Regions from separate parts of the Arthrobacter sp. MDB1-55 genome, predicted to be linked through region 2. Evidence: predicted binding sites of a transcription regulator. Region 2 holds the regulator's gene; the other holds the start of a gene.
What was found. Region 2 encodes HspR, which represses chaperone genes until heat shock. Its sites were predicted from a motif close to AAGTTGAGTCNNNNNGACTCAACTT; they were not measured.
Positions count from the first base shown of each region.

Region 1: a site for HspR is predicted at 6,751-6,775, ahead of AC5RU3_RS09305 (Hsp20/alpha crystallin family protein). Genes of this name have one in related genera too.

Region 1 covers NZ_JBNHID010000002.1:428,113-442,714, forward strand. Annotated here, with positions in the region: gene AC5RU3_RS09260 (phosphoketolase family protein) at 1-396, opposite strand, end outside; gene AC5RU3_RS09265 (ATP-dependent DNA ligase) at 439-2,883, opposite strand; gene AC5RU3_RS09270 (SRPBCC family protein) at 2,946-3,425, opposite strand; gene ku (non-homologous end joining protein Ku) at 3,472-4,314, shown strand; gene AC5RU3_RS09280 (hypothetical protein) at 4,311-4,562, shown strand; gene AC5RU3_RS09285 (formate/nitrite transporter family protein) at 4,559-5,410, opposite strand; gene AC5RU3_RS09290 (flavodoxin family protein) at 5,500-6,108, opposite strand; gene AC5RU3_RS09295 (DUF2630 family protein) at 6,169-6,414, opposite strand; tRNA gene AC5RU3_RS09300 (tRNA-Val) at 6,562-6,635, shown strand; gene AC5RU3_RS09305 (Hsp20/alpha crystallin family protein) at 6,809-7,249, shown strand; gene AC5RU3_RS09310 (DUF4383 domain-containing protein) at 7,352-7,813, opposite strand; gene AC5RU3_RS09315 (hypothetical protein) at 8,080-8,283, shown strand; gene AC5RU3_RS09320 (cysteine hydrolase family protein) at 8,284-8,856, opposite strand; gene AC5RU3_RS09325 (hypothetical protein) at 9,005-9,571, shown strand; gene AC5RU3_RS09330 (FAD-dependent oxidoreductase) at 9,601-11,091, shown strand; gene pstS (phosphate ABC transporter substrate-binding protein PstS) at 11,165-12,262, shown strand; partial or broken gene AC5RU3_RS09340 (SRPBCC family protein) at 12,448-12,897, opposite strand; gene AC5RU3_RS09345 (Dps family protein) at 13,118-13,597, shown strand; gene AC5RU3_RS09350 (cation diffusion facilitator family transporter) at 13,649-14,602, opposite strand, start outside.
Region 2 covers NZ_JBNHID010000001.1:130,943-145,544, forward strand. Annotated here, with positions in the region: gene pabB (aminodeoxychorismate synthase component I) at 1-1,887, opposite strand, end outside; gene AC5RU3_RS00655 (LysE family transporter) at 1,891-2,508, opposite strand; gene AC5RU3_RS00660 (NAD-dependent epimerase/dehydratase family protein) at 2,505-3,464, opposite strand; gene AC5RU3_RS00665 (TetR/AcrR family transcriptional regulator) at 3,597-4,304, shown strand; gene AC5RU3_RS00670 (low molecular weight protein-tyrosine-phosphatase) at 4,355-4,864, opposite strand; gene AC5RU3_RS00675 (methyltransferase domain-containing protein) at 4,918-5,715, opposite strand; gene AC5RU3_RS00680 (MarR family transcriptional regulator) at 5,726-6,199, opposite strand; gene AC5RU3_RS00685 (MMPL family transporter) at 6,287-8,470, shown strand; gene dnaK (molecular chaperone DnaK) at 8,579-10,453, shown strand; gene AC5RU3_RS00695 (nucleotide exchange factor GrpE) at 10,456-11,163, shown strand; gene AC5RU3_RS00700 (DnaJ C-terminal domain-containing protein) at 11,310-12,296, shown strand; gene AC5RU3_RS00705 (heat shock protein transcriptional repressor HspR) at 12,335-12,757, shown strand; gene AC5RU3_RS00710 (hypothetical protein) at 12,806-13,411, shown strand; gene AC5RU3_RS00715 (PspA/IM30 family protein) at 13,417-14,100, shown strand; gene AC5RU3_RS00720 (SDR family NAD(P)-dependent oxidoreductase) at 14,160-14,602, shown strand, end outside.

The DNA.
Region 1 (14,602 bases), on a different contig from region 2:
GATGGAGCCGGGGGTTTCCGGAGCCGCATGGGACGGTATGCCGCCCGGATAGCTGAACTGCTTGAAGAGCTCCTTCAGGCCGGCAGCATCGCGACCCACATGGCTGTAGGTTTCCGTGTACGTTCCTTCCAGCCAGGCGTTGGCCACGTTCGCGGGACCGCCATGGCCGGGTCCGGTGATGAAAAGCATCTCCTGGCGGCGTTCCACGATCGCCCGGTTGAGATGCGCGTAGACGAAGTTGAGGCCGGGGGTGGTCCCCCAGTGCCCGAGCAGCCGCTCCTTGACGTCGTCGCGCCGTAGCGGCCGCCGCAGCAAGGGGTTGTCCCTCAGATAGATCTGCCCCACCGACAGGTAGTTGGCAGCCCTCCACCAGGCGTCGAGCTGTTCAAACTGCATAGGCTCCTACTCCCCTTGTTCCTGTTGAGTCAGATTCCGGAGTCAGATGTCGACGACGACGTCGGACGGCTTCTTGTCCGGCCGCCACCCCCGCCAGACCGGATGGCGCAGCTTGCCGCCGGACGTGCGTTCGCTGAACTGGACCTCCCCTACGAGTGCCGGCCGGACCCAGCGGGCATCGGACGCATCGGGGGCCGGCACATCGTCGAGCGGTGCCGTCTTGCGGGCCATCTTCTTCAGCCTTGAACCGATCTCCGCGAGCTCCCGCTCGGTCAGCCCGGAGCCCACGCGCCCGATGTACTTCAAGTCAACGCCGTCGGGAATCGCCACCAACAGTGAGCCGACCTTGTGTGCGCGGCTGCCCTTGCCCGGACGCCAACCGACGACGACGACCTCCTGGGTGAGCGCGTGCTTGATCTTCACCCACGATTCGGACCGCCGGCCCGGCGAATAGGTGCTGCTGACCCGCTTGGCCATGATGCCTTCGAGGCCCAGTTCCTTGCTGGCCTCGATCGCTTCGTCGAGCGTCGCATCAAGGGCGGGAGGTACCTGGATGTGACCGTCCTCGGGACCGTCCACGGCCTGCTCGAGTACCTCGCGGCGTTGTGAGTATCCGAGGTCCAGCAGGGAGTTTCCGTCAAGATGCAGCAGGTCGAAGAGCAGGAAATGGACCGGGGTGCGCCTTCGCGCCGCTTCGATGTCTGAGTGTTTGGTGAGGTTCATGCGCCCCTGCAGCAGGCCGAAATCCGGGCGGCCGGCCTTATTGATCGCGACGATCTCCCCGTCCAGCACCGCCTGCTCACCGTTAACGTAGCTGCCGAGGTCAGCAAGCTCGGGATACGCCTTGGTCAGGTCGTTGCCGTTGCGGCTCAGGAGCCGGGTTCCCTCCGGGGTGACCGTCGCGACAGCCCGGATACCGTCCCACTTCATCTCGAAGGCCCAGCCGTCTTCCGAGCGCAGCAGCCCGGGATTTCCCGTTGTGGCCAACATAGGTCTCAGCGTGGGAAGTTCTTCGGTGGTGCGCGGCCTGAAGGCGGGAGGTGAGGGCTGGCCGGGCTGTTCCTTCATCAGGTGGATCAGCCAGTTCTTCTCGGCCGCGTCGGTGGGCCCGCCGGTATGAATCAGGGCGAATCTGCGCACTGCGTTGCCGCCTCTGGCGAGGCCCCCATCCTCACGGCCCTGCAGCGTACAGATGACCTCCTTGCCCGGCCGCCACTTCTCCGCCTCATACGTGCCGGAGTCCCAGATGTACACCTCGCCGGCCCCGTATTCGCCCCTGGGGATGGTGCCCTCAAACGAGCCGTAGTCGAGCGGGTGGTCCTCGGTCTGGACAGCGAGGTGGTTTTCCCCCGTGGAGGTGGGCGGTCCCTTGGGGATGGCCCAGGAGACCAGTACGCCGTCGCGCTCCAGTCGGAAGTCGTAGTGGAGGCGCCGCGCGTGGTGTTCCTGAATGACGAAGCTGTTGCCGCCCGGCTCGCCCACCGTGTCCGGAACGGGCTCCGGTGTTTTGGAGGCATCCCGCATGGAGCGGTAGGTGTGCAGGCGGTCCGGGCCGCCGTCGTCGTTGTCGGGGCCTCCGTTGTCTTCTGCGCCATCCCGGTCCATGTCCCCGAGCAAATCGCCGTACTCGGTGATCCGCTCAATCACCTGCTCATAGTTGAGGTGGTCAAGATCCGGATCGTCGAGCTCCTCCCAGGTTCGCGGCGCCGCAACCATCGGATGCGCTTTCCCGCGGAGTGAATATGGCGTGATGGTGGTCTTGTTGCGGTTGTTCTGGCTCCAGTCCAGCAGCACCTTGCCCCCGCGCAGCGACTTTTTCATGTCGCTGACCACCAGGTCCGGGTGGTCGGCCTCCAGGATGCGCGCCAATTCCTTCGCGACGGCGGACACCTGGTCCGAAGTCTGCTTCCGGTCCAGCGGGGCATACAGGTGGATCCCCTTCGATCCGCTGGTTACCGGCCTCGGGTCCAGGCCCATGTCGTTCAGGATCTCGCGGGCCAGCCGGGCTACTTCGGCGCATTCAAGCAGCGTTGCGCCCGGTCCCGGGTCAAGGTCGAGGACCATTCGGTCCGGGTTGCTTACCTCTCCATTGGGACCGAACTGCCACTGCGGCACGTGAATCTCAAGGGCTGAGATCTGCCCCAGCCAGGTCAGCGTCGCGAGGTCATTGAGCAAAGGGTAGACGTTGGTGTGATCGCTGTGCTCGATACCGTGGCGCTCAATCCACGACGGCGCGGATTTGTCGAGGTTCTTCTGGAAGAACACCTCGCCTGGTTTTTCTTCGGTGCCGACGCCGTTGACCCACCGTTTGCGCGTCACCGGCCGGTTACGGGCGTGTGGGATGAGGCAGTCAGCGACGGCAGCGTAGTAGGCAAGGACATCGGCCTTGGTGGTGCCCGTCGCGGGATACATCACCCGGTCCAGGCTGGTCAGCTTCAGGCGGCGTCCACCGACGGTAACCGTCTGCTGCGCGCTGCCTGGAGCCATTTCCCCAGTCTTGTAGGGATGCGCCGATTACGCCAGTGCGGTCGGCAGCGCGGACATCCGATTCAGTCGCCGAGCTCCGCCTCATACCGGGCCACGTACTGGTCCCACAGTGCCGGATCCTGTCCGAGCGGGCGTTCGTTCAGGAAGTCGTCGAGGCCCATGAGGGTCAGGTGCCAGCCTGCCGCCGAGCGGGCGATATCCTGGCCCTCCTGGACGGTGTTGGTCAGCGTGAGGAGGCTGCCGCCGTCGTCGTCCTCGATTTCCCAGCGCAGGACTTCCTCATCCCACGTATAGGCGAGCAGCCGCGGCTTCTCTGCCTCCAGAACTGTCCCTTCCATGGCTTTCTGGCCCGGGAACTTGAAGGTGACCACGGCACCGGGACGCGGCAGGATGTCCAGCTCGCATGGAAACCAGTACTTGAGCTTCTCGGGATCAGTGAGGTGCTTCCACAGCACCCTGGCCGGCGCATTGAAGCGCATCTCGAACCAGAGGGCGGGTTCTCCATCGGCGAGCGTCTTGGTAACCATCGGTTCGGAGTTCACCTAAGCAATCGTAGACCGGCACGGGCAACACTGGTTCACTAGGAACATGAGAGCGATCTGGAAAGGCGCAGTAGCGTTTGGGCTGGTCAACGTGCCCGTGAAGGTTTACAGCGCCACCGAAGACCATGACATCAGCCTTCACCAGGTGCATGACAAGGACGGTGGCCGGATCCGCTACCAGCGGCGGTGCGAGATCTGCGGCGAGATCGTCGAATACAAGAACATCGACAAGGCGTACGACGACGGCGAGCGCACCGTCGTTCTCACCAGCGAAGACCTCGCTTCGCTCCCGGTAGAGAAGAGCCGGGAGATCGAGGTGGTCGAGTTCGTTCCGAGCGACCAGATCGACCCGATCATGTTCGACCGCGCCTACTACCTGGAGCCCGATTCGAAGTCCACCAAAGCCTACGTACTGCTTCGTCGGACCCTGGAGGAGACGGACCGCACCGCGATCGTCCAGTTCTCGCTTCGGCAGAAGTCGCGGCTGGCCGCCCTGCGCGTCCGCGGGGATGTACTCATGATTCAGACGCTCCTCTGGCAGGACGAGGTCCGCGAAGCCACCTTCCCCTCCCTCGATGAGAAGGTTCGTATTTCCGCCAAGGAGAAGGAAATGTCCGCGGCACTGGTGGAATCCTTCTCCTCCGACTTCGATCCCGAGAACTTCAAGGACGACTACCAGGAGCAGCTCCGCACGCTGATCGAAGCGAAACTCGAGAAGGGCGAGGCGCTGGACACCGACGAGACGTTCGGAGAGACGGGCGACCAGGAGGGCGGCAACGTCCTCGATCTTATGGAAGCGCTCCGCCGCAGCGTGGAGAAAAACCGCGAGAAGAAGAGCGCGGCGGGAACGAAGAAAACCGCGAAAGCCACCTCGAAGAAAGGCGCATGATGGGATTCATCCGGAACGACCTGGGGCAGCAGACAATCGCGCAGAAGCCGAACGCGCCCATCGTCGGGTGGGCAATGCTTGGCGTGGCATCCATGATGGCGCTGGAGGAGAAAAACCGGAAGGCACTCGCCGCCGCGAGCACAGCCTGCCTGATGGTATGGGCAGCGCTTGAGGTGACGCGAGGCGAGAGCGGCTTCCGCAGGACCATGGGCAGCCTGACACTCGGCTGGCTGGCCCGGAAGAGCTAGCTGGAGGCAGTAGTGGGATCCACGGGCGCCTCTTTCCGTTCGCGCTCCACGAGCTTTCGGTCGCGCACCAGCCGCAGCGCCGTCACCAGCAGAATCCCGCCGGCGATATTGAACACCACTGTGTAGCTGAACCAGCCCAGCCAATCCAGGTAACTGATCTCGGCGCCCACCTGGATGGCGCCGAAAATCAGCAGCGAGTCGAGGATTGAATGGAAGAGCTGCAGACCTGACAGCAGAAAACCGCCGACGACCGCTGCCGCGAGCTTGCCGCTCATTGCCTCGGTTCCATGCTGCATCCGCGTCATCAGCGTGATCGTGCTTCCTCCCAGCACTGCGAGACATATCGTCTGCCAGCTCAGGTCGGCGTGGACGTAGTGTTCAGCGGAGCTTGTGATGGTCCCTGTCCACTGCGGGAAAGCCGTCACCACGAGCATCATGAAAATCCACCCGCCGACGAGATTGGCGGCCAGCGTGCCGGCCCACAACTTGCCCAGTTGCCCGAGTGTGGCCTGCTTGGCTGTTACTGCAGCGATCGGAACGAGGAAACCCTCGGTGAACAATTCGCTCTTCGCGAGCAGCAGCGCTATGAGTCCGGCACTGAAAGCCAGTCCTGCCAGTAAATGGTTCCCGGTTTCATGGAGCACTGCCAAGTACGCCAGGACGCCGATTCCGATCTCGAAACCACCAAACAGTCCGGTGATGAGGACGTCGGCGAACGTTCGATGCAACCGCTGGGCACCCTCGTCAACGGTGCGGTCGAACGACTTCTCGATCTCATCCTCCACCGGCCCGGCAGTGCTGCCGAGTTCGCTCCGCCGCGCGTCGCCATCATTCTTGTGCTCGCTCAAGCGCTTACCTTTTTCCCTTGAAGGATTCGTGAGTTCGCAGGGAGCACCCTCTGCCAGGGTGCTCCCTGCGAACTCACTTGAGCTAGGGCTTACGGGGCGGGGTAGGACGCCACCTTCAACGACTTCGCGAGGTGCACTGCGTTCGCCGTCATCGCTGAGATGGTCGACGCGACCACGTCGGGCATTTCGTCCAAATCCTTGAAGTCCACCGTCTGCATCGCCTCGCCCACCCAGTACACGCCGCCCTGTGCGGGGACGGTGAACCCGATGTCGTTCAGCCCCTGGTGCATCTCGGCGGTGACGTGGTGAGCGCCGTCTTCATTTCCGACGACGGCCGTCAGGGCCACCTTGTCGTACATGATCGGTCTGCCCGCATCATCCGTGGAGGAGATGTCGGCATCCAACCGTTCGAACACCCGCTGACCGAGGCTGCTCATGTGTCCCACCCAGATCGGGGCGCTAAGGAGGAAAATGTCCGCATCGAGGATCTGCTGCCGTAGCTGCGGCCACTGGTCCCCGTTGCCCATGTCGGTTTCGACGCCGGGCGCCACGTTGTAGTCCACTACCCTGGCCGACGATGTCGTTACCCCCTGCTCCTCCAGCTTCCCGAGGATACGGTTCGCCATGAGGTCGCTGCTCGAGTCCGCCGGCGATGGTGTCAGAGTGCAGATCAGCGCAAAAGCCTTGAGATTATCCATGGGTTCCTTTCGGTCTTTGTACACCGTGTTCGTCGCCGCCCGTGTCATGGACGGGCTGAGCTACTGGCGGTACCCCTCGACTTGATCAATAGGCCTGGCCTCTGCCTCCTGGGGGCTTTCCCCTGCGTCTTCCTTGGCGCGGCGTTGACGGAGCAGGTCCCAGCATTGGTCCAGTTGTTCCTCCACCCGCCGCAGCCGGCTTTGGCGGTCACCGCCCTGGTCGCCCTCGCCCGGAGCGGCGTCCCGCAGGGTGTGTTCTTCCTCCACAAGCGCCTGGATACGCGCCAAAATGTCCTGATCGTTCATGACAACTCCTTCGCTGGCTTTCAGAGGCGGGGCTTCAGCTGGAACAGCCCGGATTAGTCAGGCTACTTAGTAGCAGCCTGGATATCTACCGCTTCCCGCATTTGCGTGATCCGTCTGTGGATGCCCTAAACTAACGGGGAACTATTTGCCTGTGTAGCTCAGTCTGGTAGAGCATCCGCTTCACACGCGGAAGGCCCGGGGATCGAGGCCCCGCGCAGGCACCGTTCGAAGCCCGTCCCGCTCCATCGGGGCGGGCTTTTTGGTGTCTGTGAGCGTTCGTTGTGGGCGAACAAAAAGTGTTAGCACTCTCAAGGTTCGAGTGCTAATTTAATGACTGGGTTGAGCGAACACGACTCAACTCGTAACAGCTAGACCACACAGGGAGTGAACCACCATGGCTATGAAATTCGACCCATTCCGCGAACTGGACCGTATGGCCGGCGCACTTCTGGATCCCCGCCAAGGCCTGCGCCTGATGCCCATGGACCTCTATCGCGAGGGTGACCACTACATCTTGAACGCTGACCTTCCGGGCATTGACCCGGGCTCTGTCGACATCGACGTGGACGGCCAGCTCCTGACCATCCGCGCGGAGCGCACCCTGCGCAATGCCGAGGGGGTCAAGTGGCTTACCCGCGAGCGTGAAAGCGGATCCTTCCTCCGCCAGCTCAACCTCGGCCAAGGCATCGACATTGACGCCATCTCTGCCCGGTATGAGAACGGTGTCCTCAGTGTCACCATTCCGGTCAGCGAGCGCGCAAAGCCTCGCAAGATCGAGATTGTCTCCGGCGAGGACGCGCAGCCGGTCCGAGGCGACAAGGCAGTGGAGGCCTAAACCCCTCCTGTCGCGGACCACAACGCACAGAACGACGACGGCGGGTTGCGACCCGCCGTCGTCGTTCTGTTTTCAGTTGATCAGTTTCTATGCCGGGAAGGGTTACCGCGCCCCGGCTGTACGGTGCTTGTCCCGCAGCGCGAGCGCAAGGGCGATCATCGCGATAGCGAGGACAAGGTGCAGAATGTTGTCGGCCGCATTCACGGGAACGAAGTTGGCCGCCGAATCCTGCGGAATGATGAGGCCGTAGATGAACAGAACGGCGTAGATTACGCCTCCCCAAAGGAGGAAGTTATAGGCTCCGGTGGCGGTCTTCGCCATCACTATGCCTGCTATCCCGAACAGAAGATGCACGATGTTGTGCAGGATAGAGACCTGGAAGATGCCGAGCAGTAACGCGTTCGACTCAGAGCCCGCGAAGGCAAGCTCGTCCATGCCGCTGGTTATCCCGGGAATGAAGCCCAGTATGCCGACGAGCAGGAAAACAACTCCAACAGCGAGCGCAGCCTTTTGAATATTGGTACGGGTCCCGACGCCCGAGCCCGGTGAGTGTGTCGATGCCATTGAACTATCCCCTCTAGTTGCCGGCGGGGCGGGGCGCCGACCTGTGATCTCGCGAGTTGATGAACAGCATTTCCCGCCACTGGTATTCAAAGAATCCCACAGTACCGCGCAAATAGAAAGCAAGCTTAGTTAACTTTTCGATAAACCTCCGTCTGAGGTTGGGAATGACTCTTTCCCCAGCTGTTAGGGATTCACCCAGTTTTCGTTCACCGAACATTCAGACAGACACCTTACTGTGGCGGTAATCACACGTTGAAAGGTCCTCCATGAGCATTGAACCTGCCTCCCTGACTGACTTCTCCGCCCTCAAGCGCGGTCAGCGGATTACCCTGCGATCTACCTCAGGGCATCAGGTCACGGGTGTCCTCGAGGACCGCGCCGAGGACGCGTCAGTGGTCTGGGTGCGCATGGATGATGGGGCCGGGCGACGACTCTTCCACCGGGAGGATGGTTACAGCGTCGCTTTCTGATCACGCCGTATAACCGGCACGGTCCAGGAACAATTGCTTGACCGCCTCCGCGCCCATGAGCCGCTGGCGGTATTCATCAGTCAGCACGCCCAAGACGTTCTGCGCATACTCCTCGTTGGTTGAGGCGATAGCGTCCTCGGCGTACACCACCCGCAAGTTATTGGCGTAGGCATCCGCCGCAGTCTGAGCCACACAGTTATGCGTTGCCACCCCCGCAAGCACAACGGTATCCACGCTCAAGTTCCGTAGACGCTGCAGTAAATCCGTTCCGAAGAATGCGCTGTCGCGGGTCTTGACCATCTCTGGAAGCCCCTCAATCTGCAATCCCTCGACCGGTTCGGCTTGCTCCGTCCCGCTGAAGAGGAAACCCTGGTCGTCGTCGAGCATGCTCAACGTCCAGGTCGATTTATCCCGCTGGTGCTCGGTCCGGATCACATACACGGGCGTACCGGCTCCACGAGCATCCGCGATGGCTGCGTTGCACGCCCGAACCAGCGGTTCTTTCTGCTTCCCGAGGGTCTCGTCCTCAAAGAATGCGTTCTGCATGTCGATGACCAGTAGCGCAGCCGTCATGTCCGAAATCCTTCCCGAATGGGTCCTCCAACTTCAGACAGCATACTTAGTTGTTGTCCTCAGATCAGGACGGAGCAGTTTCAAGCCCACCGGCCCTTGAGGGGTTGGATCACGGGGTCTAGCGTTGGTCGCACGGAGGTGGTCAATCGTGCGACCGACGCGACAGGGGGGCCTAGCGGTGCTGCTCGCCGTCGTCGTTCTTCCCGGCTGCAGTTCCGAGGTTGCCTCCCCGCCCTACTTCCAACCCCTGCCGGTCGCGGTGGAACCGGGAGACGTGTTTCCTCTGCGGACCCTCTACAGCGGATGGTGGAGCACTCCCGCATTCACGCCCGGTACCGCCGGGTTGCCGTTGAGGGTAGGGCTTGTCCGGGCGGATACCGGCGAGCTTCTGGCCGGTTACAACCGACCGGCCGGACGCCAGGTTCCGGCACCCAACCGCACTCCTGCACGGGGCTGGCCGGCGGGGGCAATACTTGCCGTCGACCTGGCCACGGGTGCGGTGTGGGACTGGTTCACTGTGGATGCTGAAGGCCTGCCTACCCCCGGATTCAAGGCAGAAGTTTCCGCCGAACAAGGCTTTCCCCCCATCGCCGGAAGGACCCCTCCCGGCACTTTCCACACTTTCCTGCGTGATCTGGACAGCGGTGAAGTGATCTATCTCGGCACCGCTCCGGCAGACCTACCCGACAACATTCACATCGAATTGGACTGGTAAGAAACCGCACTACAGAAGGAGAACTGGCCGTGAAATCCCTTTGGCTCGAATCAGCGCCGCGCATACCCACCGATGCCTTCAAGGAGGGTGGCCAGTACGACTCGGTGGTGGTTGGGGCCGGTATCACCGGCCTCACCGTCGCCACACTGCTCGCGCGATCCGGCCAGCGGGTGGCAGTCCTGGAAGCCCGCTCTGCCGGCGCAGTCACAACCGGAAACAGCACCGCGAAGGTGTCCCTCCTGCAGGGCACACAGTTGTCCTCCATCATCAAACATCACGGCGCCGCCCTGGCTCGCCATTACGTGACCGGCAACCGGGAAGGCCAGAGCTGGCTCCTTCGGTTCTGCGATGAGAACGGCATCAGTTATGACGTCCGGGATGCAGTCAACTACGCAGTAACAGACGACGGCGCCCGTCTCCTCAGCGAAGAGCGTGACGCATGCGCCAATTCCGGGCTCACTGCAGTACTGGAGGACTCCTCGTCGGACCTTCCTTTTCCCGTGACGCGCACACTGCGCGCGGCCGGCCAGGCTCAGGTCCATCCGATGGAAGTTCTCTCCGCGCTGGCGGCCGACCTGCGTAAACATTCCGGCGAACTGGTCGAGGACGTGCGCGTCACCGGAGTGAAGGCCGGAAGCACAAAGGGGGAACGAACTACGCTTCAAACGTCGCGCGGCGAGGTAACCGCGGCGAATGTCATCGTCGCCACCGGGACGCCGATCCTGGACCGCGGCGGACACTTCTCCGTCCTGCAACCGCACCGGTCCTACGCGGTCGCCTTCACTGTGCAGGATGAAATTCCCGGTGCCATGTACCTCTCAGTTGATTCACCCTCGCGGACCCTGCGTAACGCCACTGTCGAAGGACGCCCGTACCTCATCGTGGGCGGCAACGGACACACAGTCGGACGTCAGGCACATACCCAGTCCCTGGTCGACGACATCATCCGCTGGACGCAGGAGCACTTCCCCACCGCGCAACCATCCTTCAGTTGGTCCGCGCAGGACTACACTCCGGCGTCGTCCGTCCCTTATGTTGGCAGGATGCCCATCGGTGGGCAGGCCATCTATGCCGCCACCGGCTTCAACAAGTGGGGTTTCACCAATGGCGTCGCTGCCGCCCTGGCCCTCTCCGCAGAGATCCTTGGAGGCAACATGCCGTGGGCCAAGGAACTCTACAAAACCCGAGTAGGCAAGCAGGACGCACTGAGCACCGCCAAAACCAATGCGGGCGTCGGAGTAGAGATGGTGAGCGGCTGGCTCGGTGGACTGGTGCGCGCATCCCATGCGCAACCGCCCGAGGGCCAGGGCGTGGTGGTGCGGGAGGGTGCCCGACCGGTTGGTATCTGCCAGATCGCGGGAATCACCCACCGGGTCTCCGCGGTCTGTACCCATCTTGGCGGGGTGTTGAGTTGGAACGACGCGGAACAGTCGTGGGACTGCCCCCTTCACGGCTCGCGCTTCACCCATGACGGCGTACGGCTTGAGGGACCGGCCACGCGCGACCTGCAGTCGCCGTGAAGCCCTTCACCAGTTGTTCAACGTGAGTTCACGCTGCATTCACCTGTATCGTGAGCGTGTGATTTCGCGTCGCATGACAACCATCGTCCTTACCTGTGCCGCAGCCCTTACCCTGGTGTCCTGCGGCTCCGATTACCCGCTGGGCCCGGAACAGGAAGCAGCGGCGCAAAATGCCGACTCCACTCTCAGCGGAACAACAACCGGCGCAGGGTCCTCAGCCCAGGGCCCCGCCATGAACGCCTGGCAGTCGGAATTCGCCACCCTTCACCCTGACGTTCGGGTGCAATACTCCCCCGACGGCTCCGGCGCCGGTCGCGGTGCCCTCCTGGCTGGAGCAGTGGACTTCGCCGGGTCGGATGCCTACCTCAGCGAGGAAGAACTCGAGGAATCGCGTGAAGTCTGCGGTCCCGACGGAGCTTTCAACATCCCCGCCTATGTGGCGCCGATCAGCATCGCATTCAACTTGCCCGGCCTTGAGGAGTTGAACCTCGACGCGGAAACGATCGCCCGCATCTTCCGTGGAGAAGTCGCGCGCTGGAATGACCCGTCCATCGCCGCTCAGAACGAGGGTGCTGACCTGCCGGACACCCCAATCACCCCGGTCAGCCGCTCGGACGATTCCGGAACGACGGAAAACTTCACCGACTACCTCCACTCAGTAGCGCCCGACGTGTGGACCGACGAGGCGGACGGCACCTTCCCGGCTGACCTTGCCGGAGAAAACGCCAAGGGCAATGCGGGCGTCGTCAGCACTGTGTCCGGCACCGAGGGAGCTGTAACCTACGCCGATGACTCCGCCGTCGGACCGCCGCTGGGCCGGGCCAAGCTGCTTGTCGGAACTGAATACGTTGCGGTCAGCCCGGAAGCGGCAGCGGCCGCGGTCGATGTAGCCGAACCTGTGGAAGGCCGCGCCGAGTTCGACATTGCACTGGACCTGGACCGGGAAACAACAGAGCCAGGTGCCTACCCGCTGGTGCTGGTTTCCTATCACATCTACTGCACTACGTATGAGGACGAGGAAACGGCGAACCTTGCCCGGACCTTCGGCACGTTCGTGGTGAGCGAAGAGGGTCAACAGGCCGCAGCGGAAGCCGCCGGCAGTGCGCCGATTTCGGCTGGCCTCTCCGAGCGTGCTAGTAAAGCCATCGAGACAATCAGCGTCGGAAGCTGACGCGTACAGAGGCGCAAAGGGAGAGCCCTCCTATGGAGAGCCCTCCCTTCAACCCGTGAGGGCTAAGCCGGGTTGGCGGCTCGGGGTCCGCCTGACTCCGGGTCGTCGAGGGACGGATCGACCAGGCCGACTCCGCCCGCGAGCGGATCCGCCGTCTGGCTCGTTGTAGCCGAACCCGATCCGGGTGCATCGACGTTGCCTCGCCAAGCGCCGGTCTCATTGCCCGTGTTCTCGATGAACTCCTTGAACCGTGCAAGGTCCGACTTCACCTGCCGGTCATCGGCACCCACTGCTGCGCCCACCTTCTCCGTGAAGCTTTCCGGATCCCAGTCCAACTGGACGGTCACCCGGGTGGTGGTGTCATCCAGTCGGTGGAAGGTCACAACGCCGGCATGGGATTTACCGTCGGTGCTCTTCCACGCGATGCGCTCGTCTGGATGCTGCTCGGTGATCTCGGTGTCGAACTCCCGCTCAACTCCGCCCACCTTGGTGACCCAGTGATTGCGGGTGTCGGAAATCTGGGTGATGGACTCCACGCCCCCCATGAACTCAGGGAAGGTTTCGAACTGCGTCCACTGGTTGTAGGCCGTGGACACGGGCACCGATACGTCGATGAATTCCTGAACTGTTGCCATTGTCTGTTCCTCCTCTTTTACTGGAACTTCACGTGGAACAAGTCGCGGACTGATGACCGCTTGATCGCCACGCTAACCCACGGTGAACCATGGATCAATGAAATGCTAAGTTTACTTAGGGTTTTCCCAGTAATAGTCTCCGGGCCCAGTCCGGACTTCGACTGGGAGCCCAATGCTGGCAGCGTTCAGCGTCCGAATTTCCGTCAAGAGTGGAGGATTTATGAAGGCGTCAAAGACCCTGACCGACAACATGCAGTCCGTTCTGGTTGACCTGGTGGAACTCCATCTGCAGGGCAAGCAGGCCCACTGGAACGTTGTCGGCAAAAATTTCCGCGACCTGCACCTGCAACTGGACGAGATCATTGAGGATGCGCGCCTGTTCGCCGATCAGATGGCGGAGCGGATGCGCGCACTGCACGCTGTTCCGGACGGACGGAGCGCCGTCGTCGCCAAGGGCACGTCACTGGATGAGTTCCCCTCCGGCCTGGTGGACACCAAGGACACCGTGACCATGGTGGTCGCCATGCTTGAGGCGGCCGTCGGCAGGATGCGTCAGGTCCATGACCAGGTGGACGAGGAAGATCCGACGACCGCGGATATCCTCCACGGCATGATCGAGAAATTTGAGCAGTATGCCTGGATGGTCAACGCCGAAAACATGCAGCCCACGGCCAACGTGGTGAAGCCCGCTCAGAAGTAGTACAGGAAGCGGTTGGGGTGCTGGCCGCTAGGCCGCCACCCTGACTCCTTTCTAGCGGTACTCCCCTCCGCCCTGTGTCAGGCCGGGCAGGAACTCCTCGGGTAGCACCGTAACCGGCACGATCACCATGTCCTGGGCCTTCCAGTCCATCCCGACGCAGGCCTCCCTGGCTTTTTCAATCCTGCGAAGCGTTGCACCGGGCCATTTCCTGGGCACCACAAACGACTCGATGTGGAAGACGTGCCCCTCATCCCGGACCCGTGATCTGGCTTCCCTGACCCAGGGCAGGCTCTGGAGGTACGCATCGATCCGCTCGCCGAGTGGGTGAGGCTCGGAGTCGTCATAAGTCCTGGCCCGCGTGTCAGTCAGACCTCCGATGGCTCCTCGCAGATTCTTGATCCCGTCGTGCAGGATGCTCGTGGAGATGATGAGCGCGGCCACGGAGTCAGCCCACCACAGGCCCATACCGATGCCCAGTACGCCCACGGCTGCGGAGAGTGCTGTCATCCAGTCCGCCTTATTCATGTCGGCGTCGGCGTAGAGCACCTTGTCATGCAGCGTCTTGGCGAGTTTCATCTTGATGATGCCAAGGACCACCGGCGGTCCTGCTGTCAGCAGCATCGCCAGCACCATCAGCCATCCCAGCCAGAAGGTATTGCCCAACAGGGTGATTCCGCCAATTGTGGGATGTTCGGCTGTCACAAGCTTCAACCCTGAGTCGACAATAAGGTACCCACCCATGACCACCAGCGCCACTGCTGCCACCAGGTGGGCCACGCCGACCGCCCGGTGATATCCGTAGGGATGGGACTCAGATGGACGACGGCGGATCACCCTGGTTGCGACAAGGAAGGAGATTGGAGGCAGGAAGGACAACATGTCTTCAATCCACGCGGCCTTCATGGCCTGCGAGTTCCCCAGCACCAGATACACCAGAAATGTGGAGACGGCCAGGAAGATTATGGTGATCCATTCCCACTTGACCGCCTTCCGGAGTGCGCGTTG
Region 2 (14,602 bases):
CGCCGCGCCATCGAGCGAGAAGTACCCGGCGACACCGGAATAGACGCCGCGGGGAGCACCTTCAAGCCGGTCAAGGATGGCCATGGTGCTGATCTTCGGGGCGCCGGTCATGGAGCCGGGAGGAAAGGCAGCAGCGACAGCTTCAGCGCGGGACGAACCGGGCCTCAGCCTCGCGTCGATGGTGCTGACCATCTGGTGGACGGTTGCGTACGTCTCGATGTCGCAAAGGCGGCTCACTGTGACGGTTCCGGGGGTCGCGAGGTGGGACAGATCGTTGCGCAGCAGGTCAACGATCATGATGTTCTCGGCCCGGTCCTTGGCGCTGGTGCGCAGGTCCGTCTGCAGGGCAGCGTCTTCCTCGGGGTCGGGGGAGCGGCGCCGCGTGCCCTTGATCGGTTCGGCGCGCATGCCGCCCGACGCGTCCAGCCGAAGGAACCGCTCGGGCGACGTGCTTGCGACGGCCATCCCGGGGAAGACCAGGTAATGCGCGAACGGTGCCGGGTTGGCCCGGCGCAGAGCAAGGTACACCTCCAACGCATCGACCGGTGCATCGTCGTGCCCGTTCAGGGCGGTGGTCAGGCACACCTCATAGGAGTTGCCGTCGGCAATCTCGGCCTTCGCCGCGCGGATCTTGTCCAGGTACTCCTCCCGCGTATCGCGCAGGGTGAAGCGGTGCGCGCTGGAGTTCGACACAGTGGAGTTCGGCACAGCGGAGTTCGGTGTGGTGGATTCCCGTTCGGAGAGCACGACGGCGCGCGCCCGTTTCAGCCACGCTTCCGCGTCTGCGTCTCGGGAATCGTCATGCAGGGTGAGCAGGTGGGTGCGCTTTTCCTGATGGTCCAGGACCACGGCCCGGCCGGCGAAAAGCAGGGATGCATCCGGAACCGGACTTGCCTCCGGCGTGCGGCCGCCGGTTTCGCGCTTCAGCTCATATCCGAGGTAGCCCAGCCAGCCGAGAGCGAACGGGCCCGGGTACTCCGCGGGCAGTCGAACCGCTCGGCGACCCCACACGCCGTCCAGCCAGCGGAAGAAGGGACCGACGATCCGGGCTGTGACCGGGCCGCTCGTGACCAGGGTGGTCCCGCCGGTGTGTTGCGCAGTCTGGCCGAAGCACCCGCCGTCGTCAGCCAGGATCGAGAAGCGGTTCCGGCCGTGCGGGTCCTCCGTGGCGGAACTGTCAAGCCATGCGGCGGAGGTGGACCCGGCGTATAGCTCGCGGAAGACGCGGGCAGCATCGGGCAGCAGGTCAAGGGTTTCCACTTGCAGGGTCAGGCCCCGGCGGGCAGCCCGTTCCATTGACATCAGGGACTCGCATTGCGGCAGCCCGGTGAGCGCGCGGCGCAACTGGTCGGGAACCGAGTTGCCCCGGTGTCCCTGCACCAAAAGGTCCGCATGCGGCGCCGGGTGATCAGCTGCGAGCCACTGCTCTTCCTGCTCTGACCACCGCTTCCAGAACGGGGCATAGGTGTCGCCGTCGCGGTTCAGGGCGCTGGTTCGGCGGAGGTCGTCGTCGGCGTCGATCCAGATCACCACATCGAGGTGTTCCCGGGCAGCTGCGCACGCCGCCCCGACACCCTCGACCAGCACAATGTCCGCGGGCTGCGTGCTGCGGGCGTCGCCGTCGTCGTCTGCGGTCCAGTCCCACGCCGTCCACTGGGCGGGGCGCCCTGCCGCCAGGGGTGAAAGCACTGTGCGAACGTAACGGTCCATGCCGTCCGCGAGGCCGTCCCAGCCGGGGTAGATGTCCTCGAGGTGGAAGAGGCTGACGGTGTGATGTTCCCGCAGCAGGGCGGTGAGCTCTACCGCGAGGGTGGTTTTGCCCGCGCCGGACCGGCCGTCCACGGCGATAATGAGCGGAACGACGGCGTTCGCGGACTTATGTGCCATACGTCAGGCGAACGCCAACAGTGCACCGACGGCGATGAACAGGCTCCCGAAGATGCGGTTGAGCAGGCGCTGGCCGCTCGGACCGCTGGTGAACCGGCTGAAGGAGCGGGCAGCTGCCGCGAAGAAGAGCCACATCACCAGGACATCGATAACGACGACGGTGCCCGCCAGCACCCCGTACTGGCCGAGCAGCTCCTGGTCAGGCCGGATGAACTGTGGAACGAAGGCAAGGAAGAACACGATGGCCTTCGGATTGAGGAGGTTCACCCAGAGGCCGCGCCGGAACATTGAACCCGCGCCTTCGGCATGGAGCATTGCCGCCTGCTCGGCCGGGACGGGACGCTCAAGGAACTTCCGGATCCCGAGATACGCCAGATAGGCGGCTCCCGTGTAACGGATGACGTTGAAAGCCAGCGGCGACCCGGCCACCAGCAAACCGACTCCGGCCGCAACGACGGCGATGTGAACAAGGAGAGCAAGCTGCTGGCCGAGGATGCCCCACATGGAGCGCCGGAATCCCACCGTGAGCGAATTGCTCATGGTGTTCACGGCGCCGGCACCCGGCGTAAAGCTGATGAGCGCCTGGGCACCAACGAGTGCCAGCCACAGCGAAAGAGTCACTGAATAATCTTAGGGCTGTCCACCGCGGCCTCCTTCCCCTGCCACCAGCTCACCGTCGCTGCTGCGCCCTGCTGAAGGGGCGTGGGTTTGAGGTCCAGGAGCGCCTCGCTCCGTGAGGAGTCCATGACGAACGGGTTCTCGAACTGATAGAGCAGCTCCTTGAGTTCCTGCAGGTCGCCCGACACCACTCCCAGCGCACGGACCATCCGGCCCGAAATGGGCTTCGTCCGAGGCTCAGCCACCCCCGCGGCTCGGGCAAATCCGCGGACCATCTCACGCAGGGTGGGAGCAGCGGCCGTCGGCGCGTGCAGGAGTGAGTTCCAGAGCTCGTCCCGCGCGGCCGCGGCGATCATCGCCGCTGCAAGGTCCGGAACGTACGTGAAGGAGTGCGGAAGGTCCGGGTTCCCCAGCGGCCGGATGGTCTTTCCGGCGAGCACACGGGGGACAATGCGCTCGCCGGCATGGGCGGTGCGGACGCGTGGTCCATAGAAATCCGACGCCACCACGCTGACCGTCGCCGTGGATGATGCCTCGCGCTGCTGCAACAGCGTGGTCCGCACGCCTCGCTTGCCGCCGGCGGCGCCGCGGGAAGACGTTTCGGTCATGACTTCATCGGGCCGGTCATAGGAATACAAACTCTCTGGAAAGACGACGACGGCGCCTGCTCGCCCGGCCGCCTCCAAAACCACCTGCTCGGCCCGGGGGAGCTCCGACTCCCAGGTAGCGGCGGTGTAGGCGGAACCATGAATGCAGTGGAAGATGGCCGACGCGCCGTCGAACGCCTGCTGCATCTGCCGGTAGTCCGACGCGTCAGCGCGGACGCGTTCAATGCCTGGCAGGTCAGGACCGCTTCCGGATCTGGTGAGGACGCGCACGGTGTCGCCTCGGCTTGCCAGGTGTTCGGCGATGGTCCAGCCGACCGGTCCCGCACCGGTGACGGCGAATAGCTGTGTCATTGGTTGCTCCTGGTGGTTGTTGAGGAAAAGAGAGCAGTGCTCTCGCAAACAGTTTGAGCGCCTGGAGGGCTACTGTCAAGAGCGGTGCTCTCTCTTGTTGACACCGCTCTCGCGGTCGGAAAGCATGGGCGTATGACTCCAACTCCGAGGGAACGTGCGCGCGCTCAGACGATGGAGGACATCACGCGCATTGGTCGGGAGCATCTTGTCGTGCACGGGGCTGCGGCATTGTCGTTGCGTGCCATCGCGCGGGATCTGGGACTGGTGTCTTCCGCGGTGTACCGCTACGTGAAGAGCCGGGACGAGCTCCTCACTCTCCTGGTGGTCGATGCCTACACCGAGCTCGGCGATGAGGTGGACGCAGCAGTGGCGGAGGTGGCGCCATCGGATCATGCCGGGAAGTTCCTGGTGCTCGCGCGCGCGGTTCGCCGCTGGGCTGTGCGGGAGCCGGCCCGCTATGCCCTGCTGTTCGGCAGTCCTGTGCCCGGTTATCACGCTCCGGCAGAGCAGACCACCGGCCCGGGTACGCGGGTCATTCGGGCACTGGTCCGCATTTACGACGACGCCTACCGGGCTAACAGCAGGGGTGGGACGCTCCCCGGCATCATGCCGGGTGTCCCCGCCGAAGGCATGCTGCCGGCGGATCTGGCACGCATCCGCGAGGAGATGGGCCTGGCAGCGGATGACGACCTCATCGTGCGGGGAACCCTCGTGTGGGCCTCGCTCTTCGGCATCGTCAGCTTCGAGGTCTTCGGCCAGTATGGCGAGGGCACCTTCTCGGACCCGGAACAACTCTTCGAGCAGCACCTTGCGGTGCTGAGGAGCGTCGTAGGTCTTTAACTACGGTTATCGGTCTCCCATCACAGTTGTCGGCCTCTGATGACAGAGGATCACCGGGCAGCGTGGCCGCGGGCGAGCTCTTCCAGCACGAACTGCACGATCCCGGGAACGGCGTCGTGAATCATCTGCCACGTGGCCTCGAAATCGGCGCTGTCCCCATACCAGGGGTCGTAGATGCCAAGCTCGGAGATCGGCGTGCCGGCCGTCGACGGGTCGAATTCGCGCAGCATCCGCACCCTGCCTCGGCTCTCCGCATCGGGAGCCTCAAGCTTCAGATCCTCGTAGTGGTCCACATCGAGGGCAAGGATGAGATCCCGCTCTGCGTACCAGATGGGATCGAACTTCCGTGCGCGGTGGGTTTCGCTTGTGAGGCCGAGCTCGGTCAGCTTTGCGGCTGCGCGCTCGTCGATCGGGTTACCCGCCTCCCAGCCGGTGGTGCCTGCGGAGTCAACCATGACGTCGTCGTCCAGTCCCGCTTCCTCGAAGGCACGGTTCAACATGATCTCGGCCATGGGAGAGCGGCAGATGTTACCGGTGCAGACAGTGACGATCCTGTACATGGGTCAATCCTAGGTATGAAGGCAGGAGGGGCGCATCGGGCGTGCCGACAGCGCTATACCCGGATGATCAGTTCACCGCAGGGGATGAGGAACCAGCCATCCGGTGACTCGCCCCAGCGGCGCCATCCCGAAGCCAGCCGCTCCAGCGTGGCCTGGTCTGCCAGACCCCGCTCGAGGGTCTGCTCCGCGAAGCCGGAACTCAGGACCCGCTCCGCCCAGGTCTCGGCGTGCCAGCGCCGGCGTTCCTCGGTGGCGTACAACCAGTTCGACGACGAAGCTTCCACGTCCGTGAGTCCCGCTTCGTGTGCCCACGCCAGGAGGTGGCGTCCGGCGTCGGGCTCGGCCTGGTTGCTGCGGGCCAGCTGCTGGTAGGTGTCCATCCACTCGTCGAGTTCCGGCGTAGGTGGGTACCACGCCATCGCGTGGAAGTCTGCGTCGCGGACCGCGATGATCCCTCCCGGCCGCGCAACCCGGTGCATCTCACGCAGCGCGGCGACCGGGTCGGTGAGGTGCTGCAGCACCTGATGCGCGTGGACAACATCGACGGACTCGTCCTCGAGGTCAAGGTCGTACACGTTGCCGGTGCGGAAGGAGAGGTTCTCCACCCCTGCGTACGTCCGCTCGGCCAATGCCACAACGTCCTCTGAGCGGTCCATGCCGATGACCTGTCCGGGATCGAGCAGTGCGGCGAAGTCGGCGGTAATGCTCCCGGGACCGCAGCCGACGTCCAGCATGTTCATTCCGGACGAAAGGTGCTCCAGCAGGTACCCGGCGGAATCTGTTGCCCGGCGCGTTGCATGGGCGCTGGTGACGCTCGAATGGTGGCCGTGGGAGTAGACCTCGTCGCTCATGATCGACAGATTACCCCGGTGCTTCGTCCATCGCGTGTTCGCGTGCGTGCACCGTGGCGTCGGTGACTTTCCGCATCATCCTGCTGAGGAGTGCGAGCTCCTCAGGCGTGAATTCGGCGAGCGACTGCTCCACTTCCCTGGCCAGCGGAGTGAACAGCCTGGTGCCGGTGGCGAGGGCCTTCTCCGTCATCTCCAGATGTACCTGCCGCCGGTCCACGGAACTGCGTGAACGGCGGACATGACCCGCTTCGTCCAGCCGGTCGATCAGGGCGGTGGTTGCCGGTGAACTCAAATTGAGAGCCTGGCGGAGCATGCCCGGGGTCACGGTGGCACCGGCACGAGCGGCGCCCATCATGATGCCGAGCGCGTTCAGGTCAGTCCGGTGCAGTGCATCCCGAACGCTGATGGTGTCGACATATCGATCGGTCTCGACAGTGAACTGTTGCAGCAGGGCCATCAGTTCACGTGGTGCGGCGTCGGCCATGTTCCTCCTCTACCTACAGATTAGGATACTGCTATTTATCTCCATCATGGATATAGTAGGTAAAAGAGATACTTAGAAGGGATTGGCATGTTCAAGAAGAAGTGGGTCCGGGTGTTCTTTCCGGCATTCATCGTGGTGCTGTGGTTCATCGGTGCCGGGTTCGGCGGACCCACCTTCGGGAAGCTGGAGGAGGTTTCCAGCAACGACCAGGCGTCCTTCCTGCCCGCGAACGCGGAATCGACGGAGGCCGGCGAGTTGCAGGAAGCATTCACCGACTCCACTGCCATACCCGCCGTCATCGTCGTCGAGTCGGAATCGGAGATTCCGCCGCCGGAGCTGGCGCAGTACCAGGAGCTGGCTACCCGGCTCGCGGATGTGCCCGGGCTTGAGCCGGCTGCGGAGGGCCAGCCCGCCGTCGTTGGCCCGATCCCCTCAGAGGACGGTTTTGCCATCCAATACATCGCTTCGGTGGCCGACGACGCCGAACTGGGCGAGGTGATCATCGAACTCCGCGAGGTGCTGGAGGCCGAGCTGCCGGCAGATGCCGAAGGGTATGTCACCGGCCCCGCCGGCTTCACAGCGGACCTGGTCAGTGCCTTCGGGGGTATCGATGGAATCCTCCTTGCCGTGGCGCTTGCCGCCGTGTTCGTCATCCTGCTGGCCGTCTACCGTGCACTCATCCTGCCGTTCCTGGTCCTGTTCACGTCCGTCTTCGCGCTGGCCACCTCCATCCTGCTCGTCTATGCCTTTGCGCTCTGGGGGTGGATTGAACTGAGCGGCCAGAGCCAGGGCATCCTGTCGATCCTCGTGATCGGTGCCGCGACGGACTATGCGCTGCTGCTCGTGGCCCGATACCGGGAAGCCCTGACGGAATTCAGCTCGAAGGGGGACGCGATGAGGGTCGCCTACCGTGCGTCGGTGGAGCCGATCGTCGCATCGGGTGCCACCGTCATTCTCGCGCTGCTGTGCCTGCTCTTCTCGGATCTCAATTCGAACCGCAGCCTCGGTCCGATCGCCGCGATCGGTATTGTCTTTTCGCTGCTTGCCGCGCTGAGCCTGCTTCCTGCGCTCCTCCTGATCTTCGGCCGTAGCGCATTCTGGCCGCTGCGGCCCAAAGCCGGTACCCATCCTGCCGGAGTCCACGGCAGCAACGTCACGGGACTCGAAGGTCTGCGCGGCACCTGGAAGCGCATCGGCCACCTGGTGTCGAGGTTCTCGCGCCCGGTCTGGGTTGTGTCCCTGCTGGTGCTCGCCGCCGGCTCGCTGGGACTGCTTCAGCTGCAGGCATCCGGTGTGCCGCAGTCTTCAGTGATCCTTTCGCCGTCAAACGCGGTCGACGGGCAGGATGCGCTGGCGCGCCATTTCGACGCCGGCGCAGGCAGCCCGGTCATCGTGATTGCGCCTGCCGGGCGGGAAGATGGAGTCCTCGAGGTCCTTGAAAGCTCCGAGGGTGTAGCGGAGGCGACGCTTGTCGCCGACCAGGCGGGCGCCGTCGTCGTACGCGATGGCAACGTCCTGATGCGGGCGACCCTCGATTACCAGGCGGACTCCGCCGAAGCGGAGGAACTCGTCAGGCAGCTGCGCACTGACCTGGATGCCGTGAGCCCGGATGCGCTGGTCGGCGGGGTAACCGCCGTCGCGCTGGATACTAACGTCACAGCGCAGGCTGACCTGACGAAGATCATCCCGATAGTCCTCGTCGTCATTCTGGTCATCCTCATGCTCCTGCTGCGCTCGGTGGTGGCGCCGCTGCTGCTGATCGGCTCGGTGGTGCTGTCCTATGCGACCGCGCTCGGGGTGTCGGCGCTGGTGTTCAACAACATCCTCGGGTTCGATGGCGCGGATGCCTCGGTGCCGCTCTTCGGTTTCGTCTTCCTCGTCGCGCTGGGGGTGGACTACAACATCTTCCTGATGACACGCGTGCGGGAGGAGTCGCTGCGCATCGGAACCCGGCCGGGCGTCCTCCGCGGCCTCGGCGTGACCGGTGGGGTGATCACCTCGGCGGGAATCGTCCTTGCCGCGACGTTCGCCGCGCTCGGGATCATCCCCATCCTGTTCCTGGCGCAGATCGCGTTCATCGTGGCGTTCGGTGTGCTGCTGGATACGGTGATCGTCCGGTCGCTGCTGGTTCCGGCGCTCGCATATGACCTCGGCCCGAAGATCTGGTGGCCCTCGAAGCTGGCAAAGCACGACGGCGCGGCCTCCTCTTCGTCCGACCCAAAGCACCGTGCGGATCGCGAGTTGAGCGAAGTAGACTCAACTTCAGCTTGACACTCCATCAGGTCGTAGTAAGGTTGAGTGCAGAACGCTCAATCTGAGCGGAACCGACAATCCCGGCCGGTGGAAACCAAAGCCAGCGGCTCGTCGAAAGGAACACGCATGTCACGTGCAGTAGGTATCGACCTCGGAACAACCAACTCAGTCGTTTCTGTGCTTGAGGGTGGCGAACCCACCGTCATCGCGAACGCTGAGGGTGCACGCACCACTCCCTCCATCGTCGCTTTCTCCAAGGGCGGCGAAGTCCTGGTCGGCGAGATCGCAAAGCGCCAGGCCGTCAACAACATCGACCGCACCATCGCTTCCGTCAAGCGCCACATGGGCACCGACTGGAAGAAGCAGGTGGATGACAAGACCTACACGGCGCAGGAAATCTCTGCCCGTATCCTGCAGAAGCTGAAGACCGACGCCGAGAGCTACCTTGGCGAAAAGGTGACCGACGCCGTCGTCACCGTGCCGGCCTACTTCAACGACGCCGAGCGCCAGGCAACCAAGGAAGCCGGTGAGATCGCCGGCCTCAACGTGCTGCGCATCGTCAACGAGCCCACGGCTGCAGCTCTCGCCTACGGCCTGGACAAGGGCAAGGAAGACGAGCTCATCCTCGTGTTCGACCTCGGTGGCGGAACCTTCGACGTCTCGCTCCTCGAGGTCGGCAAGGATGAGGACGACTTCTCGACCATCCAGGTCCGTGCAACCTCCGGTGACAACCGCCTCGGCGGCGACGACTGGGATCAGCGCGTTGTGGATTTCCTGCTCGCGCAGGCAAAGGCCAAGGGCGCAGACCTCTCCAAGGACAAGATTGCACTGCAGCGACTGAAGGAAGCTGCCGAGCAGGCCAAGAAGGAACTGTCCTCCGCCTCGTCCACCAACATCTCCCTGCAGTACCTTTCGGTCACCCCGGACGGCCCTGTGCACCTGGACGAGCACCTGAGCCGCGCCAAGTTCCAGGACCTCACCAAGGACCTGCTGGACCGCACCAAGAAGCCGTTCCACGACGTCATCGCGGAAGCCGGCATCAAGGTCTCGGACATCGATCACATCGTGCTCGTCGGTGGATCCACCCGTATGCCGGCTGTCTCGGACCTGGTGAAGGAACTGGCCGGCGGCAAGGAGCCCAATAAGGGCGTGAACCCGGATGAGGTCGTAGCCGTTGGTGCTGCGCTGCAGGCCGGTGTGTTGAAGGGTGAGCGCAAGGACGTCCTCCTGATCGACGTGACCCCGCTGTCGCTGGGCATCGAGACCAAGGGCGGCGTGATGACCAAGCTCATCGAGCGCAACACGGCCATCCCCACCAAGCGCAGTGAAACCTTCACCACCGCCGATGACAACCAGCCCTCGGTTGCCATCCAGGTGTTCCAGGGCGAGCGTGAGTTCACCCGTGACAACAAGCCGCTGGGCACGTTCGAGCTCACCGGTATTGCACCGGCACCCCGCGGCGTTCCTCAGGTCGAGGTCACCTTCGACATCGACGCCAACGGCATCGTGCACGTGTCCGCCAAGGACAAGGGCACCGGAACCGAACAGTCCATGACCATCACGGGCGGAACCGCGCTGTCGAAGGAAGACATCGACCGCATGGTCCGCGAAGCCGAGGAGCACGCAGCCGAGGACAAGAAGCGCCGCGAGGCAGCCGATGTCCGCAACTCTGCCGAGCAGCTGGCCTACTCGGTAGGCAAGCTCATCGACGACAACTCGGACAAGCTGCCGGAGGAAGTCAAGACCGAGGTTCAGGCCGACGTCGACGCCCTGAAGAAGGCCCTCGAGTCCCAGGACAACGATGATGAGGTGAAGGCCGCCTTCGAGAAGCTGCAGACCTCGCAGACCAAGCTCGGTGAAGCCATCTACGCCCAGGCCCAGCAGGAGGGCGCCTCCGGTCCCGGTGCTGCCGGTGCCGGTGAGCCCAGCGAGAACGGGACCAAGGCGGACGACGACGACATCGTCGACGCCGAGGTTGTCGACGAAGACGAGAAGAAGTAGCCATGCCGCACCACGGAAACGAAGAAGAGCACTCAGAACCAGTCAGCTTCCGCGATAACCGGAAGATCGACCCGGAAACTGGGAAGGTCCGTGGGCAGCAGGACAATTCCGGTTCGGGCTCTCCTGACCAGGCACCCTCTGCGGGTGCCGGGCAGGAGCCCGGCTCAGGAAGCGCTGATGCAGGCGCCCCTGGGATGGCTGCGGATGGTCCCGACGCCGGTGCTGATGCACTGGCCCAGGCAGAGGCGATCCTCAACGAGGCCGGCGGCGGGGAAGAGATCTCCACGCCTTCCACCGACGTCGAGGCAGAGCTTCGGAACGACCTCCTCCGCCTTCAGGCCGAGTACGTCAACTACCGCAAGCGCGTGGAGCGGGATCGCGACGTCGCCCGGGATATGGCAGTGATCGGGGTACTGAACTCGCTCATGCCGGTTCTGGACGACATCGACGCCGCGCGCCAGCACGGTGACCTCGCAGACGGGCCCTTCGCCGCGATCTCCACCAAACTGGAGAACGCCCTGAAGACCTACGGCCTGTCCCGCATCGATGAGACCGGAGTGGAGTTCGACCCGAACATCCATGAGGCACTCATTCAGCAGCCGAGCGCGGACGTGCAGTTCGACAGCGTCAGCCAGATCCTGCGCGCAGGCTACAAGAAGGACGAGCGAGTCCTGCGGGCCGCCCAGGTGATCGTCGCGGTACCGGAGTAGTCAGACCGGACGGAGGGAGTCCCCGAGGAAGGCGGCTTTAATATTCCGAAGCGAGCTCTGCGAGTCTCGGAATTTCGTTGCCGCCGTTCGGGGGCTCCCTTCGTCCCCACCCGACAACACGAAGAGTTATAGAGAGGAGGGGTCAGATGGCTAGTCAGGATTGGGTCGACAAGGACTTCTACAAGATCCTTGGTGTGCCCAAGGACGCCTCCGACGCCGACATCAAGAAGGCCTACCGGAAGCTCGCGCGAAAGCACCACCCCGATCAGAACCAGAGCACGGGCGGCTCGGACAAGATGTTCAAGGACATCTCGGAGGCCTATTCGGTGCTGTCCGACCCGGAGGAACGTCAGCAGTACGACGCCATCCGGGCGATGGGCAGTGGAGCCCGCTTCACTGCGGGTGGACCGGGCGGACCGGGCGGCGGCGCCGGGTTCGACGACATGTTCGGCAACCTCTTCGGGCAAACAGCCGGCCGTCAACGCGGCGGTTTCGGCGGCGGCAGCAACCTGCCTCCGGAATTCGCCGATCTGTTCGGCGGCGGCTATTCGTCGGGCGGCGGGTTCCCCGGGTACCAGGCACCGCCCCGCAAGGGCGCGGACCGTACCGCCAGCACCACCATCTCCTTCGCGGGATCCATCCGGGGGACCACCATCGGCCTGCGGGAACCGTCCGGCGAGGTGATCGATGTTCGCGTGCCTGCCGGCATTCGGGACGGCCAGAAGGTCCGGGTCCGCGGGAAGGGACAGACCGGGCCGGCGGGCAACGGCGACCTGATGGTCACGGTGAACGTGAAGCCGCACCCGTTCTTCCAGCGCGACGGCGACAACATCCGGGTGCACGTGCCGGTCACCTTCCCCGAGGCAACCCTCGGAGCGCAGGTGGAGGTGCCCACGCTCGACGGGGAAACGGTGAAGGTCAAAATACCCGCGGGCACACCTTCCGGTCGGACCCTGCGCGTTAAGGGCAGAGGGGTGAAGACGTCCAAGGCAACCGGTGACCTGCTGGTGACCATCGACGTCGTCGTTCCCCAGAACCTGAACAAGGAGGCAGAGGCCGCTGTGGAAGCCTTCGCGAACGCCACGAAGGACGCCGATCCGCGGAACAACCTTGCCGAGAAGGCACGGCTTTAGGGTGTGGGAAATCTAGGCAGCAGAGGGGAGCGACACCAATGTCTGTTGATATGAATATGCCGATCTACGTCATCTCTGTTGCCGCAGAGTTGGCAGACATGCATCCCCAAACTCTGCGTCAGTACGACCGGCTGGGCCTCGTCACTCCCAGCAGGGCACCGGGACGGGCCCGCCGGTACTCCCAGCGTGACGTCAACGTCCTGCGCGAGGTCCAGCGTCTTTCCCAGGAGGGTGTCTCCCTGGAAGGAATCCGGCGCATCCTCGAACTCGAGAATCAGGTGATGGCCCTACAACACCGGGTCAGTGAACTCACTGAGGAGCTGTCACAGCGCCGTAAAGCGGAAACCAGCCGCGTCTTCGCTGCAGGGCTGGCGGGCGACGTCGTCACCCTCGCCCGGGGGCAGCGCCCCCGCCCGCGCAGCCAGGCGCTGATGATCTGGCGCGGAGACCCCTCCCGCTGAGGGCTCCTCACATGGCGCAACGTCCAAATCCACGGCACACTTGTATACATGCCTGAATCAGAGTTCGCTGACGCCGCGGAAGTCCTGCTGGAGGGTGTACTCCAGCTCCTCCTGTTCGGCGGAGCAGTCCTGGGCGTACTGGCGATCGGCGCGGCAACCGGTACCTGGTTGATTGTTCGCCGCATCCGACGCTCAGGAATCCTCCGCCGCCGGATCCAGAGGGGGAGCAGCCGCATTCGGTCCTTCTCCACGGACGCGTCTTCCCGGGAACTCGCGAGGTACCGCCTTCAGCTTGAGCGCTCAACCGACGCCACCCGCCGGTCCCTCTCAGCCGCTATCGCCCAGGGGTCCCCCGCCGGTGCCCTCGCCGCAACCGCCGAAGACCTCACGCGCGCTGAGGCGGTACTCGGTGAACGGATCGCCCTTGCCGAGCGCGAACCCAACAGGGTCCTGCGGGAGGAACTCGCCCGCAGCATCGGATCCGAGGTGGATTCCCTCTGCGATTTGTCAGCACAGCTGCGCCGCACGCTCCTGGAGGTTCACCAGGTCTCGGGCAGCAGGCAGCTTGACCGCGCCACGTCGCGGCTCACCATGGAGATCGGCGCGCTGAAAACCTGGAACGCCGCGTACGGCACCGGCACCCGGCGGGCATAGCCGACGTGTCCGTCCGACGCCGCATCTCACGCATCATTTCCTCACGCCGTAATGCGCAGGAACCCGTCGACCCAATCGCCACGCTCGGGCAGTCGCAGCGGCAGCAGGAGGAAAACCTCGACCGGGCACGTCGCAGCGTAGCGGACCTCGCCGCCGTCCGGCACCGGGTGGAGACCCTGACCCGGCAGGCGGCCGCAGACCTCGACGCCTGCAACCGTGAGGCAGAGCGCGCGGTTGCGAACTCGAACGACGACGCTGCGCGTGCAGCCCTGCGCCGGGCGCTGGAGGTGCAGAAGAGGCTCGATACGCTGACCCAACAGCGAGACGACGTCGACCGCCAGTTCCGCTCGCTCGAGGCCGATCTGTACCGTCTGGAAACCTCGCTGCACGAGAATGCGGTCCGATTCGAATCACTGAGGGCGCAGCAAGGGGCTACCCAGGCAGCCCTGGAAGTCCAGGGTGCAGTTTCAGCCTCTGCGGGCAGCAGTGCAGAAACTGCTCGCGCCGCCCGCGAAGCGGAACAGGAAGCCCGGCGTCTGCGGCATCTTCAGGCAGCACAGGAAGAGCTTGCGTGGTCGGATCCCTCGTCACCGAACCTCGAGCGGGCATTCGAAGAACTCGAGGCACGCGACGCTACCGAGCAGCAACTCCGGCAGCTGAAGGGCCGGACCGACCGCGGTAGGCCCTGAAGGGCGTACTGCCGGCGCCCTCCGCGGGACTTGTCGGAGCCGGTTGTTAGGCTCTGGGCATGGAACAGAGCAGCGGTAGCGTTCTTGTCGGCAAACACTTCCTGGTGGTCGGTGCCACCGGCCAGCTCGGTTCGCGCATAGCCCGCGAGCTGAGCTCGCGGGGTGCGCGTCTGACGCTCAGCGGACGCGACCGAGGCAAGCTCGATTCGTTGGCAGCCGAGTTGGAAGCAGGTGCATTTCCAGCGGACCTCACCGCGCCGGCAGGGCCGGGCAGCATCATCGACGCGCTGGGCGACAGCATGCTGGATGGGCTCGTCTGCTCGGCGGATGTGGTGGCGTTCGGCCCCGCTTCAGAGCTCGACGATGACACCCTGGACGAACTGCTCCTGACCAACTTCGTGGGTTACGCCAGGCTCCGCGTTTGCCCCAGGGTAAGGATCCGGACGCGGTCGCCTGCCGCATCGTCGACGCAATCACCGCCGGGGAACAGGACCTGCCGGCA